Regions from separate parts of the Pseudomonas sp. GW822-FHT02D10 genome, predicted to be linked through region 1. Evidence: riboswitches for the same ligand, from Rfam matches in the RefSeq annotation. Region 1 holds a riboswitch; the other holds the start of a gene.
The links. Region 1 has a riboswitch for cobalamin ahead of cobO (cob(I)yrinic acid a,c-diamide adenosyltransferase). Riboswitches for the same ligand answer to the same signal wherever they lie in the genome.
Positions count from the first base shown of each region.

Region 2: linked by a shared signal. The riboswitch ahead of cobW (cobalamin biosynthesis protein CobW) and the one ahead of cobO (cob(I)yrinic acid a,c-diamide adenosyltransferase) in region 1 are both predicted to bind cobalamin.

Region 1 covers NZ_JBXAOB010000015.1:26,104-35,669, reverse strand. Annotated here, with positions in the region: gene purM (phosphoribosylformylglycinamidine cyclo-ligase) at 13-1,071, opposite strand; gene AC1RPZ_RS21365 (DUF2066 domain-containing protein) at 1,457-2,506, shown strand; gene AC1RPZ_RS21360 (AI-2E family transporter) at 2,542-3,612, shown strand; gene hda (DnaA regulatory inactivator Hda) at 3,846-4,550, shown strand; gene AC1RPZ_RS21350 (C40 family peptidase) at 4,764-5,384, shown strand; gene AC1RPZ_RS21345 (C40 family peptidase) at 5,550-6,083, shown strand; gene AC1RPZ_RS21340 (class I SAM-dependent methyltransferase) at 6,099-6,761, shown strand; gene AC1RPZ_RS21335 (hypothetical protein) at 6,789-7,373, opposite strand; cobalamin riboswitch at 7,531-7,763, shown strand; gene cobO (cob(I)yrinic acid a,c-diamide adenosyltransferase) at 7,845-8,456, shown strand; gene AC1RPZ_RS21325 (cobyrinic acid a,c-diamide synthase CobB) at 8,467-9,566, shown strand, end outside.
Region 2 covers NZ_JBXAOB010000005.1:47,037-56,602, reverse strand. Annotated here, with positions in the region: gene cobN (cobaltochelatase subunit CobN) at 1-2,648, opposite strand, end outside; gene cobW (cobalamin biosynthesis protein CobW) at 2,652-3,704, opposite strand; cobalamin riboswitch at 3,807-4,017, opposite strand; cobalamin riboswitch at 4,205-4,430, shown strand; gene AC1RPZ_RS10040 (CbtB domain-containing protein) at 4,530-4,724, shown strand; gene AC1RPZ_RS10035 (CbtA family protein) at 4,736-5,437, shown strand; gene AC1RPZ_RS10030 (cobalamin biosynthesis protein) at 5,434-5,847, shown strand; gene cobM (precorrin-4 C(11)-methyltransferase) at 5,929-6,675, shown strand; gene nfuA (Fe-S biogenesis protein NfuA) at 6,859-7,443, opposite strand; gene AC1RPZ_RS10015 (fatty acid cis/trans isomerase) at 7,555-9,566, opposite strand, start outside.

The sequences.
Region 1 (9,566 bases):
TCCGCTGTTGCATCAATGTGCCTTGAGGTTCTTCAGTTCGACCTGTGCAGCACCTTCGGCAGCGGTAGCGATCTGACCGATGACCCAAGGCTGCTCGCCGGCTTCACGCAGTACGTTCAGCGCGGTTTCAACGTGCTCCTGGCCAACGCAGATAACCATGCCGACGCCGCAGTTCAGCACGCGGTGCATTTCGGTTTCGTCAACGTTGCCTTTCTCTTGCAGCCAGTCGAACACGGCTGGACGGGTCCAGCTCGCTACGTCAACTACGGCCTGAGCGCCTTTTGGCAGGACGCGAGGAATGTTGTCGAGCAGGCCGCCACCGGTGATGTGGGCCATGGCTTTGACGGCGCCAGTGTCTTTGATCAGCTTGAGCAGCGGTTTGACGTAGATACGGGTTGGCGCCATCAGCAGGTCGGTCAGCGGCTTGCCGTCGAGCTGGATGTTTTCGATGTCTGCGCCTGCCACTTCGATGATCTTGCGGATCAGCGAGTAACCGTTGGAGTGCGGACCGGAAGACGGCAGGGCGAGCAGGGCATCGCCCGCCGCGACTTTCGAACCGTCGATGATTTCCGACTTCTCCACCACGCCCACGCAGAAGCCGGCCAGGTCGTAGTCTTCGCCTTCGTACATGCCAGGCATTTCAGCGGTTTCGCCGCCAACCAGCGAGCAGCCGGACAGTTCGCAGCCAGCACCGATGCCGGTGACGACTTGAGCGGCGGTGTCGACGTTCAGTTTGCCGGTGGCGTAGTAGTCAAGGAAGAACAGCGGCTCGGCACCGCAAACCACCAGATCGTTGACGCACATGGCAACCAGGTCGATGCCGATGGTGTCGTGCTTGTTCAGGTTCAGAGCCAGGCGCAGCTTGGTGCCAACGCCGTCGGTGCCGGAGACCAGCACGGGCTGCTTGTAGCCAGCCGGGATTTCGCAGAGGGCGCCGAAACCGCCCAGGCCGCCCATGACTTCCGGGCGCGCAGTGCGCTTGGCGACGCTCTTGATGCGTTCGACCAATGCTTCACCGGCGTCGATGTCTACACCGGCGTCCTTGTAGCTCAGGGAGGGTTGCTTGCTCATGATCCAGGCCTTTAGGGGGGATTCAGGGGTAACGACCGAGTTCGGCGAGTGCGCTGAAATACGTGTGGCGCGATTGCCGCGCAAGCATTTCAGAGTACCCAGCCGTTGCCGGTCTACGAAGGCGCGCGATTTTATCAGGCTTGAGGGGCAGCGGCCATCCTCGGGCCGACGGGCAGAGGCATATCGCATTAAAAAAACCGAAAATGCCCGTGCTGGTGAGCTCGCTCGTGGCTGTATAAGGTATAGCCGTTAACCGGCTATCGTTATGACAGAGTGAAATCTTCCATCGATTGCGTGAATGTTTTGCGCAGGCGTGTGGTCACAGCCTTGCTCAAGTCTGTTCATGCGGTCTGTTCCAGCCGCTTTTTGTCGTCGGGAATCCTCCATGCGCTTGTGTAAATTTCTTTTTGTGGGCTGTTTGTCATTGGTCAGCCTGGCGAGTCATGCCCAAACTGTTAACAGTCTTTATCAAGTGCGCGAGCCGGTCAGCAATCAGACCCCCGAGGAGCGCGATCAGGCCACCCAGCGTGCGCTGGAAACCCTGGTGCTGCGCCTGACCGGTGACGCCAAGGCTGCGCAGAACCCAGGGCTGGCGGCGATTCGCAAGGACCCGCAGCAGATCATCAGCCGATATGGCTATGACGCCGGACCGCCGGAGAGCCTGCAAGTCGACTTTGACCCGGTGAGTACCGATCGGGCGCTGCGTCAGGCCGGGCTGGCCTTGTGGGGCGCCAATCGGCCGTCGATTCTCGGTTGGTGGCTGAACGATTCAGCCGAAGGCTCAAATCTGGTGGGCGACGGTCAGGCCAGTGCCGCGCCGTTGCGGCGTGCGGCTCAACATCGTGGTCTGCCGTTGCGCCTGCCGCTGGGTGACCTGAATGAGCAGATCGTCGCCACCGCGCCGCATCTTGAAGGCAACGACCCGGCGCCGCTGCATGACATCTCCGAGCGTTACGGCGCGGATGCTTTGCTGGCAGTGCACGCACATCAAGAGGGCGGTCAGTGGCAGGCCAAGTGGCATTTGTGGCTGGGCGATCAGCGTGAGCAAGGCAGTGTGCAAGGGGCTGACACTGCGGCTTTGGCCGATGCGGTATTGCTGGCAGTGAGTCAGCGTCTGGCGCTGCGGTTTGTTGCCAGGCCGGGAACGTCCAGCGAGCAGTTGCTTGAGGTTCAAGGCATGAATCTGGAGCGATACGCGGTGCTGGGGCACTTGCTGGAGCCGTTTGGTGGGCACCCGCAAAGCGTCGACGGTGACCGGATTGTGTATCGCGTCAACGGCAGTGCCGAGCAGCTGCGAGCGCAGTTGAATCTGGCGAAGTTACAAGAGGTGCCAGCGGGCGCTGCACCGGCTCCGGTTCAGCCAGCGGCTGGCGGTTCGACACCTGCGGTCGCCCCGGCACCCGCGCCAAAAGCGCAGCTGAGTTTCCGCTGGTAGGTTTTTCTTTCCTTATATAGAAGCAGGAGTGGTTCATGGCCGATACACGGCGTTGGGTTTGGCTTGGTGGGGTGGCCCTGCTGTGCGCGTTTGTCTACCTGTTGCATCCTATCCTCACGCCGTTCCTGGTGGCGTTGTTGCTGGCCTATCTGTTCGACCCGCTGGTGGATCGCCTGGAGAAACTCGGCCTGTCGCGCACCTGGGGTGTGGTCGCGGTGTTTGCGCTGTTCACCTTGATCGTCATGACACTGTTGCTGGTGTTGGTGCCGATGCTCGCAAAACAGCTGTTTCGCTTGTATGAACTGGCGCCACAGATGCTCGACTGGTTGCAGCACACGGCGATGCCTTGGGCGCAGTCGAAACTCGGGTTGGCGGACGGCTTCTGGAAGTTTGACAAGGTCAAGGCTGCGATCAGCGAACATATGGCGCAGACCACGGACATCGTCGGTATTGTGCTCAGCCACGCCACGGCGTCGGGTCTGGCGTTGATCGGCTGGCTGGCCAATCTGGTGCTGATTCCGGTGGTGAGCTTTTACCTGTTGCGCGATTGGGACCTGATGATGGCGAAGCTGCGCAGCCTGTTGCCACGTAATCGCGAAGAGCAAGTGGTATCGCTGGCGGACGAGTGTCATGAGGTGCTTGGGGCATTTGTTCGTGGGCAGTTGCTGGTGATGCTGGCGTTGGGTGTGATCTACGCGGCCGGTCTGATGCTGGTCGGGTTGGAGCTGGGGCTGTTGATTGGCTTGATTGCCGGTCTGGCAGCGATTGTGCCGTACATGGGCTTTGTGATCGGGATCGGCGCGGCGTTGATCGCCGGGTTGTTTCAGTTTGGTGGCGATCTGTATCCGATGATCGGGATTGTCGCAGTGTTCATGGTCGGTCAGGCATTGGAAGGCATGGTGCTGACGCCGCTGTTGGTGGGGGATCGGATTGGTCTGCATCCGGTGGCGGTGATCTTTGCGATCCTGGCGGGCGGTGAGTTGTTTGGGTTCACCGGGATCTTGCTGGCATTGCCGGTGGCTGCGGTGATTATGGTGCTGGTGCGCCATGTGCATGATTTGTATAAAGATTCTGGTATGTACAGCGGTGCGGAAGATTCTGATTGATCAGCGCCGTCGATTAAGTGCTCAAGGTTGCCCGGCGCGTTGCCGGGCAGGCCTGTAGAGCACTCCTGGCTGTCACATACGCCGTCAAACAAACCTCGCCGATACCCGCAAGTTAACGCAAACCTTTGATTTTGCTTATGGTCTGCTGCATTGTGCGGCCGGCGTCACGGGTATAAACTTTGCAAACTTTACACAGAGGCCACTAACGGTTCGTTTGGAACTGTTCAGTCAGCATGAAACCGATTCAGCTGCCCCTAGGTGTGCGTCTGCGTGATGACGCTACCTTTATCAACTACTACCCCGGCGCCAATGCCGCTGCACTCGGCTATGTCGAGCGGTTGTGCGAAGCCGACGCCGGCTGGACCGAAAGCCTGATCTATCTCTGGGGCAAGGACGGCGTAGGGCGTACGCACTTGCTGCAAGCCGCTTGCTTGCGCTTCGAGCAGTTGGGGGAGCCGGCGGTGTACCTGCCGTTGGCCGAGTTGCTGGATCGCGGTATCGAAATCCTCGATAACCTTGAACAGTACGAACTGGTCTGTCTGGATGACTTGCAGGCAGTGGCGGGGCGGGCTGATTGGGAAGAGGCGTTGTTCCACCTGTTCAATCGCCTGCGTGACAGTGGTCGGCGCCTGCTGATCGCCGCGTCAACCTCGCCACGTGAGTTGCCGGTAAAACTGGCTGACCTCAAATCCCGCTTGACCCTGGCGCTGATTTTTCAGATGCGGCCGCTGTCCGATGAAGACAAGTTGCGTGCATTGCAATTGCGCGCGTCGCGTCGCGGTCTGCACCTGACCGACGAAGTCGGACATTTTATTTTGACTCGCGGTACTCGCAGCATGAGCGCTTTGTTCGAGCTCCTTGAGCGCCTCGATCAGGCCTCCCTGCAGGCTCAGCGCAAGCTGACGATCCCCTTCCTCAAAGAAACCCTGGGCTGGTAATTCCGCGGCCTGTAGCGCGTTTCGGCATATTTAAGGCGTCAGAAAACCCGCTTCCGGAAAGGTATTCACGGCGCGTGCAGATTTAAAATGGGCTTAAGCGCTTAGATGTTAACGAGAAACCGATAAGTCACATTTGGATCGATTGAATTTGCAAATGAGGGCGATAGAAGGCATAGTCTCGCCTTCTTTATAACTTCAGCCACGGTCGTGCCCATGCTAAATCGCTTCGCACCCCTCGTGCCTCTCGCACTTGTCACCCTGCTTTTTGGTTGCGCGGTTCATTCCCCGGTCTCGCAACAAAACGATCAGCAGATTAAAAATTCAGCGACTGCCCAGTCTTCCGTTATTTACCAGGAAGAACTGGCTACCGAAAAAGAACTGGCCGATTTCGCCGGCCGCAAGCCTTACCAGCTTCCAGTTCTGGCCGACAGCATCCTCGAACGTGGTCTGTCCCTGGTCGGTACCCGTTACCGTATGGGCGGTACCTCTGAAGCCGGTTTCGATTGCAGCGGTTTCATCGGTTATCTGTTTCGCGAAGAGGCTGGCATGAACTTGCCGCGCTCCACTCGCGAAATGATCAACGTGGATGCCCCGCTGGTTTCTCGCAACAACCTTAAGCCTGGTGACTTGCTGTTCTTCGCCACCAATGGTCGTCGCGGTCGCGTCAGCCATGCCGGGATCTACCTGGGTGATGACCAGTTCATCCATTCCAGCAGCCGCCGCAGCGGTGGTGTCCGGGTCGATAACCTGGGCGACAGCTACTGGAGCAAGACCTTCATTGAAGCCAAGCGAGCACTCGCCATGGCGCCAACGACAGTCACGGCACGCAAGTAAGCGGACTACTTGTAAGGCTAACTTAAAGTCTTACTTGAAGTTTGGCGCGTAGCCGCTAGAATCCTGATCTATTGTTGACTAACTAACCGCGTAAGCCCTGCTTGCGCGGTTTTGTTTTCAGCCTCTCGGCAGAGAAAGCCGCAGCCAGATCAGGATGCTCTGTATATGACGATGTCGGCCCGCCTCGCACTTATCTTCTTCGCAGCGCTGCTCAGCGCCTGTGCCAGCCGTACTCCGCCGCCTGTTAAAGTCGTCCGCGCCCCGGTTTTTGCTCCCGCTCAATCTTTCTCGCCTGCCGCTGAAGACGTGCTGATTCGCGCGTTGGGTCTGGTCGGCACGCCTTATCGTTGGGGCGGCAATACGCCGGACTCGGGTTTTGATTGCAGCGGCCTGATCGGCTACGTCTATCGCGATGCAGCGGGTATTTCCCTGCCGCGTTCGACTAGCGAGATGATCGGCATGCAAGCGCCGGAAATCGGCCAAGAAGCGTTGCAAACCGGTGACCTGATCTTCTTTGCCACCAATGGCGGTTCGCACGTCAGCCACGCCGGGATCTACGTCGGTGAAGGTCGTTTCGTGCATGCACCAGCCACCGGGGGTACAGTGAAGCTGGACAGCTTGTCCAAGGCCTATTGGCAGAGAGCCTACCTGAGCGCCAAGCGTGTTATTCAGCCAGAACATCTAGCGCATAATCCGTAGCCTGCAGAGGTTGTCATGACCGCTCGCACACTCAATCTCGACGATTCCCTCTATAACTACCTGCTCGACGTATCCTTGCGCGAAACGCCGCTCTTGCGCCGTTTGCGTGACGAAACCCAGGCGCTGCCAATGGCACGCTGGCAGGTAGCGCCCGAGCAGGGACAGTTTCTCGCTTTGCTGGTCAAGCTTACGGGCGCCAGGCGTTTGCTCGAAGTAGGCACTTTCACCGGCTACAGCGCTTTGTGCATGGCGGCCGCCTTGCCGGATGACGGTTCGCTGATCTGCTGTGACATTCCCGGAGGGTACAACGCCACGGCGCGCCGTTACTGGCAGGAGGCAGGCCTTACTGAGCGCATCGATTTGCGTTTGGCGCCCGCGTTGCAAACCCTGGCTCAACTTGAGCAACAAGGGCAGGGCGGTTGCTTCGATCTGATCTTCATCGATGCCGACAAGGCCAACTATCCGGCTTATCTGGAAAGCGCTTTGCGGCTGCTGCGTAGCGGTGGGCTGGCGGTATTCGACAACACGCTGTGGAGTGGGCGAGTACTGGAAGAAAATCCCGCGAGCGAAGACACCCGAGCCATCCAGGCGCTTAATCGTGCCTTGAAGGATGACTCGCGTGTCGATCTGTCGTTGTTGCCGCTGGGCGATGGTCTGACCTTGTGCCGCAAGCGCTAGGCCCTGATCGCCGTAAGGTTCAACCTGTCAGCCGCGTGCCTCTTTGAGCAATAGTGCGATGCCCGGATGGTAGTTGCCGGCTTCGTTGTGCAATTTGCGGTAGGCGTAGGGGAAGTACCAGGCCACGGCGCAGGTGTGTTCCTTTTGCAGGTCGTCGACCATGTCCTGGAGTTCTTCCGGGGTAGCGCTGTGCTGGGTCTTTTGTGGGGCGACGAACAGGCAGCCGAGCTTCAGGTCGCTGGCATAGCTGATTTTTTTCGCATCGCTCACGGCATCAAGCAGGGCCTGGGTGAGGTTCAGGTTATTGACCCGTGGCCAGCGTTGGGTGGCCTGAAGATAGGCACGCTCTTCTCCACTGGCGATAAACAGATCGGCGCGGCCATTGCGCTCGCCTTCCTCGATCTGCTTTTTCGTCGGAGTCTGTTCAAGGGTGACCATTTCTGCCATCCATGCCGCTGCCGAAAGCAGGCTCAGGTTGGCGCGTTCGTCAAACCAGTAAGGGCTTTCATTATCGCCGCGTACCGCGTTGTAGCGGTCGATACACTCGAACCAGCGTTCCAGCACCGGACGCAGGAATTCCAGCTTGGGATTACTGATGATCATGCCTTGCATGCTGCTCACCCTTTGTTCTTGTGGTGTAAGGTTGTGGCTCTTTGATATCACTGCTTTCAGTGTGGCACAAGATTGGCGCCAGTTTATTGATTGAGGTCGGTTTCTATCTATCGATGAGCCCCCGGCTTTAATTGACGCTCCACCCCCAACCCTCTAACCTTCGCGACTTGTTTCAGGTGCTCTGTGACCCAGTGGTCGACCGAGTGAAACAGGGAAGCCGGTGAGGGCGCGTTCTTTGACAGAGCGGGCGACGATCCCGGCGCTGCCCCCGCAACGGTAAATGAGTAAAAACTGCGCTTTGAGCCACTGTGTCGAAATGGCATGGGAAGGCGCGCAGTCCGGCGCAAGCCGCTCATGAGTCCGGAGACCGGCCTGATCCATCCAGCGGCATCACGGTGGGCGATGCCAGGCTTCTTGCCGTCTATTTCTATGCCTGCCCGCCGTTATCCAGCCTCAACGGAGAGCTCCCCCATGACTGATTCCCCTGAGCGTGACGAACGCCATCTGGCGCGCATGCTGCGCAAGAAAGCCGTGATCGATGAGCGCATTGCCAATTCGCCGAACGAATGCGGCCTGCTGCTGGTTCTGTCCGGCAACGGCAAGGGCAAAAGCAGTTCAGCGTTCGGCATGCTCGCCCGGGCGATGGGCCACGGCATGCAGTGTGGCGTGGTGCAGTTCATCAAAGGGCGTAACAGTACCGGCGAGGAGCTGTTCTTCCGCCGCTTCCCGGACCAGGTGCGCTTCCATGTGATGGGCGAAGGTTTCACCTGGGAAACCCAGGATCGCCAGCGCGATATCGCCGCCGCCGAGGCCGCGTGGGAAGTCTCCCGTGAACTGCTACGTGACCCGGACATTGGCCTGGTGGTGCTCGATGAGCTGAACATTGCCCTCAAGCACGGTTACCTGGATCTCGATCAGGTGCTCAGCGATTTACAGGCGCGTCCGCCGATGCAACACGTGGTGGTCACCGGTCGTGGCGCGAAGCCGGAAATGATCGAACTGGCCGACACGGTCACCGAAATGGGCATGATCAAGCACGCCTTCCAGGCCGGGATCAAAGCGCAGAAAGGCGTTGAGCTGTGAGCCTCTTTATATGAATAGTAGTCGTTACTGCCCGGCGGTATTGATTGCCGCGCCGGCTTCCGGTCAGGGCAAGACCACCGTCACCGCCGCGCTGGCCCGTTTGCATCGCAATCAGGGGCGTAAGGTTCGGGTGTTTAAATGCGGCCCGGACTTTCTTGATCCGATGATTCTCGAGCGCGCCAGCGGTGCGCCGGTGTATCAGCTGGACATGTGGATGGTCGGCGAACAGGAAAGTCGTCGATTGTTGTGGGAAGCGGCCGCTGAGGCTGACCTTATCTTGATCGAAGGCGTCATGGGCCTGTTCGATGGCACGCCATCCAGCGCCGATCTGGCGCGGCACTTCGGCGTGCCGGTGCTGGGCGTGATCGACGGCACCGCCATGGCCCAGACCTTCGGCGCGCTGGCGTTGGGGCTGGCGCGTTATCAGCCGGACTTGCCGTTCGCCGGTGTATTGGCCAACCGCGTCGGCACCTTGCGTCACGCGCAACTGCTCGAAGGCAGCCTCACTGAAGGCCTGCGCTGGTATGGCGCCTTGTCTCGGGAAACCGGGATCGAACTGCCCAGCCGTCACCTCGGTTTGGTCCAGGCCAGTGAATTGAACGACCTTGACCTGCGACTCGATGCCGCCGCCGAAGCCTTGGCCAGCAGCTGCGAAGTGGCGTTGCCGCCCGCTGTCGAGTTCACCGTGCCTGACGTGATCGCTGCCGAGCCATTGTTGGCGGGTGTGCGAATTGCCGTGGCTCGTGACGAAGCTTTTGCCTTCACGTATGGCGCGAACCTCGACTTGCTGCGAGCGATGGGCGCTGAATTGCGATTCTTCTCGCCGATCCATGACCGCAAACTGCCAGAAGCTGACAGCCTGTATCTGCCTGGTGGTTATCCGGAATTGCACCATGTGGCGTTGGCTGAAAACAGCACAATGCTCGACGCCATTCGCGCGCATCACGCCGCAGGCAAGCCGTTGCTGGCCGAATGTGGCGGCATGCTGTATCTGCTCGATTCCCTGACTGATGTCGACGGTACGCGTGCTGAGTTGGTGGGGCTGTTGGCTGGTGATGCGGTGATGCAAAAGCGTCTGGCCGCGTTGGCCCTGCAAGCCGTCGAGCTACC
Region 2 (9,566 bases), on a different contig from region 1:
TGGAAACCAATGCGCCAGGCGGTGGTGGTCGGCAGGTTGCGCACGTCCACCGAGAAAAAGTTGCGTCCGGTGGGCAGCACGTCGAGGCGCCCGCGACTCGGCGCCCCGCTGGGACCTGCCGGGACAAACCGGCCGCTGAGCGCATCCAGCAAACCGCGCATTTCTGCCGGGCCACAGGCGTCCAGTCGCGGCGCGACCACATCACGCAAGCTGTCGATGATCGCACTGACATCACTCCAACCGGGTTGACTCAACCGCTCGATATCGGTGCTCAGCGCCTGCTCGATCAACTGCGCCGCGAACAGTTCAAGGCGTTCGCGAGTATCGCCAGCGGTGCGCCACGCCTCATCGCTGAGGGTTAGCAGCTCAGCCGGCCTCGGCCCAGACCAAGGATCGGACAACACACAATCCAGCGGATCAAAGCCCAGCGCGAACGCCTTGGCCAAGGCCCGCAACAGACTCGATTGCGCACCGCGACCGTCGCCACGCGGAATGCGCAGCAACGCCAGCAAGGTATCGATGCGCAGCCGACCGCTCGGCGATTCGCCGAACACATGCAGGCCGTCGCGGATCTGCGACTCTTTCAAGTCGCACAAGTAGGTGTCCAGACGCGGCAACCAGATCGCCGCATCCGCGTCGCTGTCGAGCTTCTCGTCCAGCTGCAACTCGCGGTCGATATGGGTTTCGCGCACCAGATTGAGAATGTCACGCTGCAACTCGCGAGCACGCCGAGGATCAAGCAATTGCGCTTCGTAATACTCGTCGGCCAGCAGTTCCAGATTGCGCAACGGGCCGTAGGTTTCGGCGCGGGTCAGTGGCGGCATCAGGTGATCGATGATCACCGCCTGAGTCCGACGTTTGGCCTGCGCGCCCTCTCCCGGGTCGTTGACGATGAACGGATAAATATTCGGCAGCGGCCCGAGCAACGCATCGGGCCAACAGCTTTCAGACAGGCCAACGCCCTTGCCCGGCAACCATTCGAGGTTGCCGTGCTTACCGACGTGAATCACCGCGTGGGCGCCGTACGCCTGACGCAACCAGAAGTAGAACGCCAGATACCCGTGGGGCGGCACCAGGTCCGGATCGTGGTAGACCGCGCTCGGATCGACCTGATAACCGCGCGCCGGCTGAATGCCGACAAAGGTCAGGCCAAACCGCAAGCCGGCAACCATCATGCGTCCGCCACGGAACATCGGGTCGTTCTCGGGTGTTCCCCAGCGCTCCAGCACCGCCGCGCGGTTGGCTTCGGGCAACGCGTTGAACAGCGAGAAATAGTCGTCCAGCGCCAGGCTTTGCTGGCACGGGCGCAGGTCGATGCTCTCCAGGTCATTGCTGACCCCGCCGAGCAACTGCTGAATCAGCGCGGTGCCGCTTTCCGGTAAATCGGCGGGCAATGGATAACCTTCGGCATGCAGCGCCCGCAGGATATTCAACGCCGCTGCCGGCGTGTCGAGGCCAACGCCGTTGCCAATCCGTCCATCGCGGGTCGGGTAGTTGGCGAGGATCAGCGCAACACGTTTTTCAGTATTCGCCACCCGCGCCAGTTCGACCCAGCGCCGCGCCAGTTCAGCGACAAAGTCCATGCGCTCGGGCTGCGGTCGATAGCAGACCACGTCGGACTGACTACGCTCACTGCGCCAGGCCAGGTCCTTGAAGCTGATCGGTCGGCTGATGATCCGCCCATCGAGTTCCGGCAAGGCAATGTGCATCGCCAGATCCCGTGGACCAAGCCCTTGCTCGCTGGCGCGCCAACCGGGTTCGTTGTCCTGGGCGCAGATCGCCTGGATCACCGGAATATTGCGCCGGAATGGCCGCAGGTGCGGTGCTTCGGGGCTGGATTGAGCAAAACCGGTGGTGTTCAGGATCACCGAGGCCTGCACTTCATCCAGCCAATCCTCGACCACCGTCAGGCAGCCGGGTTCTTTCAAGCTGGCCAGCGCAATCGGCAACGGGTTCAACCCCGCAGCCTGCAAGCGCTGGCAGAAAACATCGATGAAGGCAGTATTCGCCGCCTGCAAATGCGAGCGGTAAAACAGCACCGCCGCCACCGGTTGATCAACCTGCCAGTCGGCTTGCCAATCGCTCAGGGTCGCGTGGCTTTTGTCTGGGTGGTAGATCGCGGTACGCGGCAAGGTCTGCGGTTCAGACCAGCGGTAATCGCGCCCCAACCAACGACTGGCCAGACAGCGATACAAATCCAGCGCATTGCCCATGCCGCCCTGACGCAGGAAATGCCAAAGCCGTTCGCGGTCTTCGACAGGCACGGTGCTCAGGTCGCTGAGTTCCGGGTCGGGACGGTCATCGCCCGGCACCAAAATCAACTGGACGCCGCGTTGCGACAACTCCACCAGACGTTCGATACCGTAGCGCCAATAAGCGATCCCGCCGTGCAGCGAGATCAGAATCACCTTGGCGTGGCGCAGCACTTCGTCGACATACAAATCGACCGAGGCGTGATTCTGCACCTGCATCGGGTTGGCCAGGCGCAGGCTCGGGTAGTCCTCGGGCAACTGCTGCGCCGCTTCGGCGAGCAGCGCCAGGCTGGAGTCGCCGCTGCACAGAATCACCAGCTCGGCGGGGGTTTGGCCAAGGTCGGCAATGTTGTCATCCGAGACGAAACCGCCGGGCTGGGTCCTGAGCAGGTGCATGGATTAAACGCTGAGCGCGGCGCGCAATTGCGCTTCGAGCAAGGTCGCGTCCAGTTGCTGGCCGATCAGCACCAGACGTGTGCTGCGCGTTTCGTCTGCGGCCCATTGACGGTCGAAATGCTTGTCGAAACGTGTGCCCACGCCCTGGATCAGCAAGCGCATCGGCTTGTTCGGGATCGCGGCGAAACCCTTGACCCGCAGGATGCCGTGCTGGACCACCAATTGGGTCAGGGCGTCGAGTAACAGGCTTTCGTCGGCTTGCGGCAGTTCAATAGAGATCGAGTCGAAAGCGTCGTGGTCGTCACCGTCGTGGTGGTGATCGTGATGGCTGTGACGGCTGTCGATGTGTTCTTCAGAGCCGGCACCCAGGCCGATCAACACGTCCAGCGGCAGACGACCGCTGCTGGCTTCGATGATTTTCACCGCTGGCGGCAGTTCTTCTGCGACTTCCAGGCGCACTTTGGCCAGATCCGCCGGGCTGATCAGGTCGGCTTTGTTGAGGATGACCAGGTCAGCGCTGGCCAGTTGGTCGGCGAACAGTTCGTGCAGTGGCGATTCGTGGTCCAGGTTCGGGTCGAGTTTGCGCTGGGCGTCGACCTGGTCCGGGAACGCGGCGAAGGTGCCGGCGGCCACGGCCGGGCTGTCGACCACGGTGATCACTGCGTCCACAGTGCAGGCGCTGCGGATTTCCGGCCACTGGAAGGCTTGAACCAACGGTTTCGGCAGGGCCAGGCCGGAGGTTTCGATGAGGATGTGATCGAGGTCAGCGCGACGGGCGACCAGTTCACGCATGACCGGGAAGAACTCTTCCTGAACCGTGCAGCACAGGCAGCCGTTGGCCAGCTCATAAACGCGGCCATTGGCTTCCTCTTCAGTGCAACCGATGGAGCATTGCTTGAGGATTTCGCCATCGATGCCCAGCTCGCCGAACTCGTTGACGATCACCGCGATGCGCCGGCCCTGGGCATTATCGAGCATGTGCCGCAGCAAGGTGGTTTTGCCCGAACCGAGGAAGCCGGTAACGATGGTGACAGGAAGTTTGGCCAGTGTTTTCATCGGATGCCCTTTGGCAAGGTGGCGGGCATACGGGACGACAACCGGCAACGCGCACGCGCATGCCTGAAGAGTTCGCCACCGGATCACCCCGCCCGGTTGAAAGTGAGAATCTGTGTCGAGGCAGGTCTCCTGGCTGACGGTGGGCCGGTCTTTCGACTGGCGGCTTCTGCACCTTCCCGCAGCTCTGGGTAGAGCCAGCAGTGGCATGGCAGAAACAGCACCGTTCACAGTTGCGGGGGCAGCCGCGGCATTGACCGCGTTCCCGTCTTAGCTTCGGCGCACGCGCCAAAGAACCTCGAAAGCGCAAGGCTACGCATCGCATCGGGGCGGGTCAATGTTCACCTGAGTGGTGTAGCGGCTGTGATGACGCCATTGCGAGCAAGCTCGCTCCCACATTGGAACGCGATCAACTGTGGGAGCGAGCTTGCTCGCGATGGGCGGCGCCTCGGTATCGCGTTGAGAACGCTTGCCAATTGACGCGTATCCCCGGCCCATGCTCTCCTACACGCCTTGTTACGGGTGCCCTTCACAGGGTGAAACGGGAAATCGGTGAATCATGTGCTTTACTCAAAAGCCATGTCAGTCCGGTGCTGCCCCCGCAACGGTAAGCGAGCGAAGAGTCAGATCCACTGTGCCAACAGTTCGGCATGGGAAGGTGACTCTTGCAGGTTCGGCGAATGCCAGCCCCTCGTGAGCCCGGAGACCGGCCCGCAACACATCAATAACAAACCCGCGGTGGGCGGGCGCTGTTTTAGCCTCTGCGTGCCTGGCTCGCAGGGGTTTTCATGCGCTCGATTCACCCCTGACTGACCAGAGGGAAGCGCCATGTCGATCATTATCAGCAACACTCGCCACGCCACCGCCAGCACCACGTCCACCCTGAGCCAACGCCTCGTTGCCGCTATCGGCGCATCGATTCTGGGCGCAAGCCTTGTGTATTTCGCCGGCTTCTCGCACATCGACGCGGTGCACAACGCCGCCCACGATACCCGTCACAGCTCTGCCTTCCCGTGCCATTGAGACCTGCTGACATGATCAAGCGTATAGCGCAAACCGCAGGTTTCACCGGCTTGCTGGCCGCCCTGCTGCTGACCCTGTTGCAAAGCTTTTGGGTCGCGCCGCTGATTCTTCAGGCGGAAACCTACGAAAAAGCCCCGGCGGCTGAAGTCCATGAACATGCCGAAGGCGCTATGGCGGGCCACACCCATGATGCAGAGGCCTGGGAGCCGGAAGACGGCTGGCAGCGCGTGCTGTCGACCACCGGCGGTAACCTGGTGGTGGCCGTCGGTTTTGCGCTGATGCTCGCCGGTCTCTACACCCTGCGCGCACCGAGCCGCACCTCTCAGGGCCTGCTCTGGGGGCTGGCCGGTTATGCAACCTTCGTTCTGGCACCGACCCTGGGCCTGCCGCCGGAACTGCCGGGGACTGCCGCCGCTGATCTGGCACAACGGCAGATCTGGTGGATCAGCACGGCAGCGTCCACCGCCGTGGGTATCGCCCTGCTCGTGTTCGCCCGGCACTGGCTGCTGAAGGTGCTCGGTGTCGCCATTCTGGCCGTACCGCACATCATCGGCGCGCCACAACCTGAAGTGCATTCGATGCTGGCCCCAGAAGCCCTCGAAGCGCAGTTCAAAATCGCTTCGCAGTTGACCAACGTTGCGTTCTGGCTGGCCCTGGGCCTGATCAGCGCGTGGTTGTTCCGCCGCAAAAGCGCAGGTCAATACCACGCATGAGTGAAACGGGCGCAGCGCCGACCCTGGTGATTGGCCTGGGCTGCCAGCGCGGCTGCCCGGCCAGCACGCTGCGCGCGTTGCTCGACCAGGCCTTGCAGATGCATCAGATTGACCTTCAAGCGGTCCGGGCCCTGGCCAGTATCGACCTGAAACGTGATGAGCCCGGCCTGATCGAGTTGGCGGCGCAACTGGCGCTGCCGTTGATGTGTTTCAGCAGTGAACAACTGGCCGGCTATCAACCACAACTCAGCCATCACTCGCAGATCGCCTTCGAGCGCACCGGTTGCTATGGCGTTGCCGAAAGTGCGGCACTGGCCCTCGCCGAACAACTGGCCCAGGCGCCGGCAAAATTGCTGATCCCGCGACAAAAATATGCCCAGGCGACGTTTGCATTGGCCGGCGCTGCGTAAAATCCCCGACAATCCCCGCCTTCGATCATGAGCAATCTTCATCTCAAGCCTTGCCTTGACCATTTTTCACAGGAGCCGGCCATGACCGTCTACTTCATTGGCGCAGGTCCCGGCGACCCGGAACTGATTACCGTCAAGGGCCAGCGGCTGATCCGCAGCTGCCCGGTAATCATTTACGCCGGCTCGCTGGTGCCTGCAGCCGTACTGGAAGGCCATCAGGCTGAACAGGTGGTCAACAGCGCCGAATTGCATCTGGAACAGATCATCGAGCTGATCAAAGTCGCCCACGACAAAGGCCAGGATGTGGCGCGGGTGCATTCTGGCGATCCGAGCCTGTATGGGGCGATCGGTGAGCAGATTCGTTACCTGCGCGAGCTCGACATCCCGTTTGAAATCATCCCCGGCGTCACCGCCACGGCGGCCTGCGCGGCGCTGTTGGGCGCCGAGTTGACGCTGCCGGACATCTCACAAAGCGTCATCCTCACCCGCTACGCCGACAAAACCGCGATGCCGCCGGGCGAAGCGTTCAGTAGCCTGGCCCAGCATGGCGCGACCATGGCGATTCATCTGGGGGTCAATCACCTGGAGAAAATTGTCGCTGAACTGCTGCCGCATTACGGCGCGGACTGCCCGATTGCGGTGGTTCACCGGGCCAGCTGGCCGGATCAGGATTGGGTGCTGGGGACGCTGACAGATATCGCCGAGAAGGTTCAGGCCAAGGGATTTCGGCGTACGGCGCTGATTCTGGTGGGACGGGTGTTGGGTAGTGACGCCTTTAGCGAGTCATCGCTGTATCGCGCAGGGCATGCGCATTTGTATCGTTCTTAGGTCCTCTTCGCGAGCAAGCTCGCTCCCACAGTAGATCTTCAGTGAGCACAGGACTTGTGTACGACCAGAATCAAGGTGGGAGCGAGCTTGCTCCGGGCGGCGATCCGACGATGGCGCCAGCGAATTACACCCATAAAAAACGGCGCTCACGGGGCGCCGTTTTTTCATTTCGCAGCGAACACCTTAGTAGTAGGCGTTTTCTTTCTGCGTGTGGTCGGTCACATCACGTACACCCTTGAGCTCGGGAATACGCTCGAGCAGTGTGCGCTCGATACCTTCCTTCAAGGTCACGTCAGCCTGGCCGCAGCCCTGGCAACCGCCACCGAACTTCAACACGGCGATGCCGTCTTCAACCACATCGATCAGGCTGACCTGACCGCCGTGGCTGGCCAGCCCCGGGTTGATTTCGGTTTGCAGGTAATAGTTGATGCGCTCGTTGACCGGGCTGTCGGCGTTGACCATCGGTACTTTGGCGTTTGGCGCCTTGATGGTCAGCTGGCCGCCCATGCGGTCAGTGGCGTAGTCGACCACGGCATCGTCCAGGAACGCTTCGCTGAACGAGTCGATGTAAGCGGTGAAGCTTTTGAGCCCCAGCGCTGTGTCTTCAGGTTTTTCTTCGCCCGGCTTGCAATAGGCAATGCAGGTTTCGGCGTATTGAGTGCCAGGCTGGGTGATAAAGACCCGAATGCCGATCCCCGGGGTGTTCTGCTTGGAAAGCAGATCAGCCAGATAATCGTGGGCGGCGTCGGTAATGGTAATGGCGGTCATGGAAATTCCTCGCAGGCTTGGGCGCAGTTTACGCCAATCATCGCGCCGGACAAAGTCCCAGTATTTTTGTCGGGAAAGATCCGGTCACCGCAAGGGCGATCGGCCAGTCGATCACAGGTTTTCGTAGCGATTCATGTCCAGTACGCCCTCTTCCACCGGATCGGTTTCGCGGATGTAGCGGCTTAAATCATGGAAATACTGCCAGAACTGCGGATGACTGCGGCGAATGCCCCAGCGCTCGACGATTTTCTCGAAACCCTGGGCATCCTTGGCATTCTCCATCTCAGCGACAAACGCCGGCACTTGTTCAGCCGGGATGTTGAACATGAAGTTCGGGTAGCTGCTGATCACGCCGGGATAAATGGTCACCGTGTCCAGCCCCGGCTGATAGCGCAGTGCCTCGCCGAGCAGGAACGCCACGTTGCTGTGGGCACGGTTGCGCAGCAGGCTGTAAACCTCACGCTTGCCGCTGCGACTTTCGATGCGCAGCATCGTCGCTTCCGGCAACTGATCGATCACCTTGAGCCCGGCCGCCGGGCGTGCGGTCAGGCGGCTCAACGCCTGCTCGGCATTCTGCAAGGCCGGATCGATATTGGGCCGTGAGCAATAGGCGTCGTCGCAACGGTTGATCGGATCAGGCCTGGCGTTCAGCTCACCGTAACGCATCAGTAATTGCTGGGCGAAGTCGCGTTTCGGGTCTTTTTCGTCGAGCTTCAACGCGGTCGGTTTGTCATTGTCGATGCTTTCGTAATCCAGCCACATTTTGATTTTGCCGCTGCTCTGGTACCAGTCGTCCAGATACCCATCGCGTGAATCGGCCGGCATCAGGCGCAGGAAATTCTGCTCGGCGCCGTTACGGATCAAGTCGAAATACAGTCGGGTCTGCGCCTGATGGGAAACGTTGCCGAACACGTCGAAGTTGACCGCCAGCTGATAATAGGTGCGCTCCAGCAACGGAAAGTCGAACAACCACATGGTCTGCGGCACTTCACCGATCAGCCCCTTGTTCACTGAAGCACTGTCAAAATGCCGAAAGATGCTCAGCAAGGCGTTGTCATTACCGGCCCACAAGGTCGACCAACTCGGCGCTGGCGCATCGGCGTAGGTGTCACGACGCAAGGCTTCGTACTCGTTACGCTTGTCGCGGTAGGCATGCCACAGGCTCAACACACTGCCGACATCGTCATTCTGACCGGGCATGGCCAGCAACGGCGTGGCCTTGCCGCGATAACTCGGGTCGGTGATGTACAGGTCGTGCTCCGGCGCCTGGAAGAACGCCCAGAAGTTGTCGCGGATCACATCGGTGGCGATCTGCCCGCGACAGACCGGGCCGCGGATAAAAGTGCGCACGAAGTACTCGGCGTTATCGAGCATGAACTGATAACGCGCCTGGGCCGGAATCGCCTGGAAAGTTTCGAACGGGTTGGCACGACGTTCCGGGCCATAACCCGGCAAGGCGTGGACCTGCCAGTTGCCGTTGTAGAACAGGGTTTTGATCCGGGCCATTTTCGCCGGGCTCAGCGGATAGGTGATGTGCGTCTTGTGCACGATCACCCCTTGCACCGGCCACAAGCGGTAATACACCTCGGTGCCCGGATCGTCGTTCGGGCGGCGGCTGTTGATCAGGTCGATTGGCTGGCCCGTCGGTGTGCGCGAACGCACCCACTGGAAGAAGTGCCCCGGCTCGCCGTCCTTGAAGTAGAGATGAGCGAGAAACCAGTGCTCGAATAACCAGCGTGCTACCAGACTTTCACGGGCACCCGGTGCGTTGAGCAGGTTTTCCCACTGCACCACCTGCAAGGCTTCCCTGGCGCTGGGGACCAGGCCCTGCTGGTCGATTGGCGCACCAGAGGCCAGCCAGCGTTGCAGCGTCTGGTACTGCTGATCGGTCAGCCCGGTCACCGCCAGCGGCATCCCTTCTTTCGGATGGGCGCTGGCATAGGTCTCGAACTCCCCTGGCATCGGGCACATGTTCTCGCGATTGAGCCCAAGCACAATCTCTTCCGGCAGCTTGGCATTGGGTTGCAGCGGGGTTCTGTGTCCCAGCTCCAGCATGCGCGCCATCAGCGCAGCCTGACTGCCCTGGGCATCGAGTACCGAGTAGAAGTCCTTGCGTTGCCAGG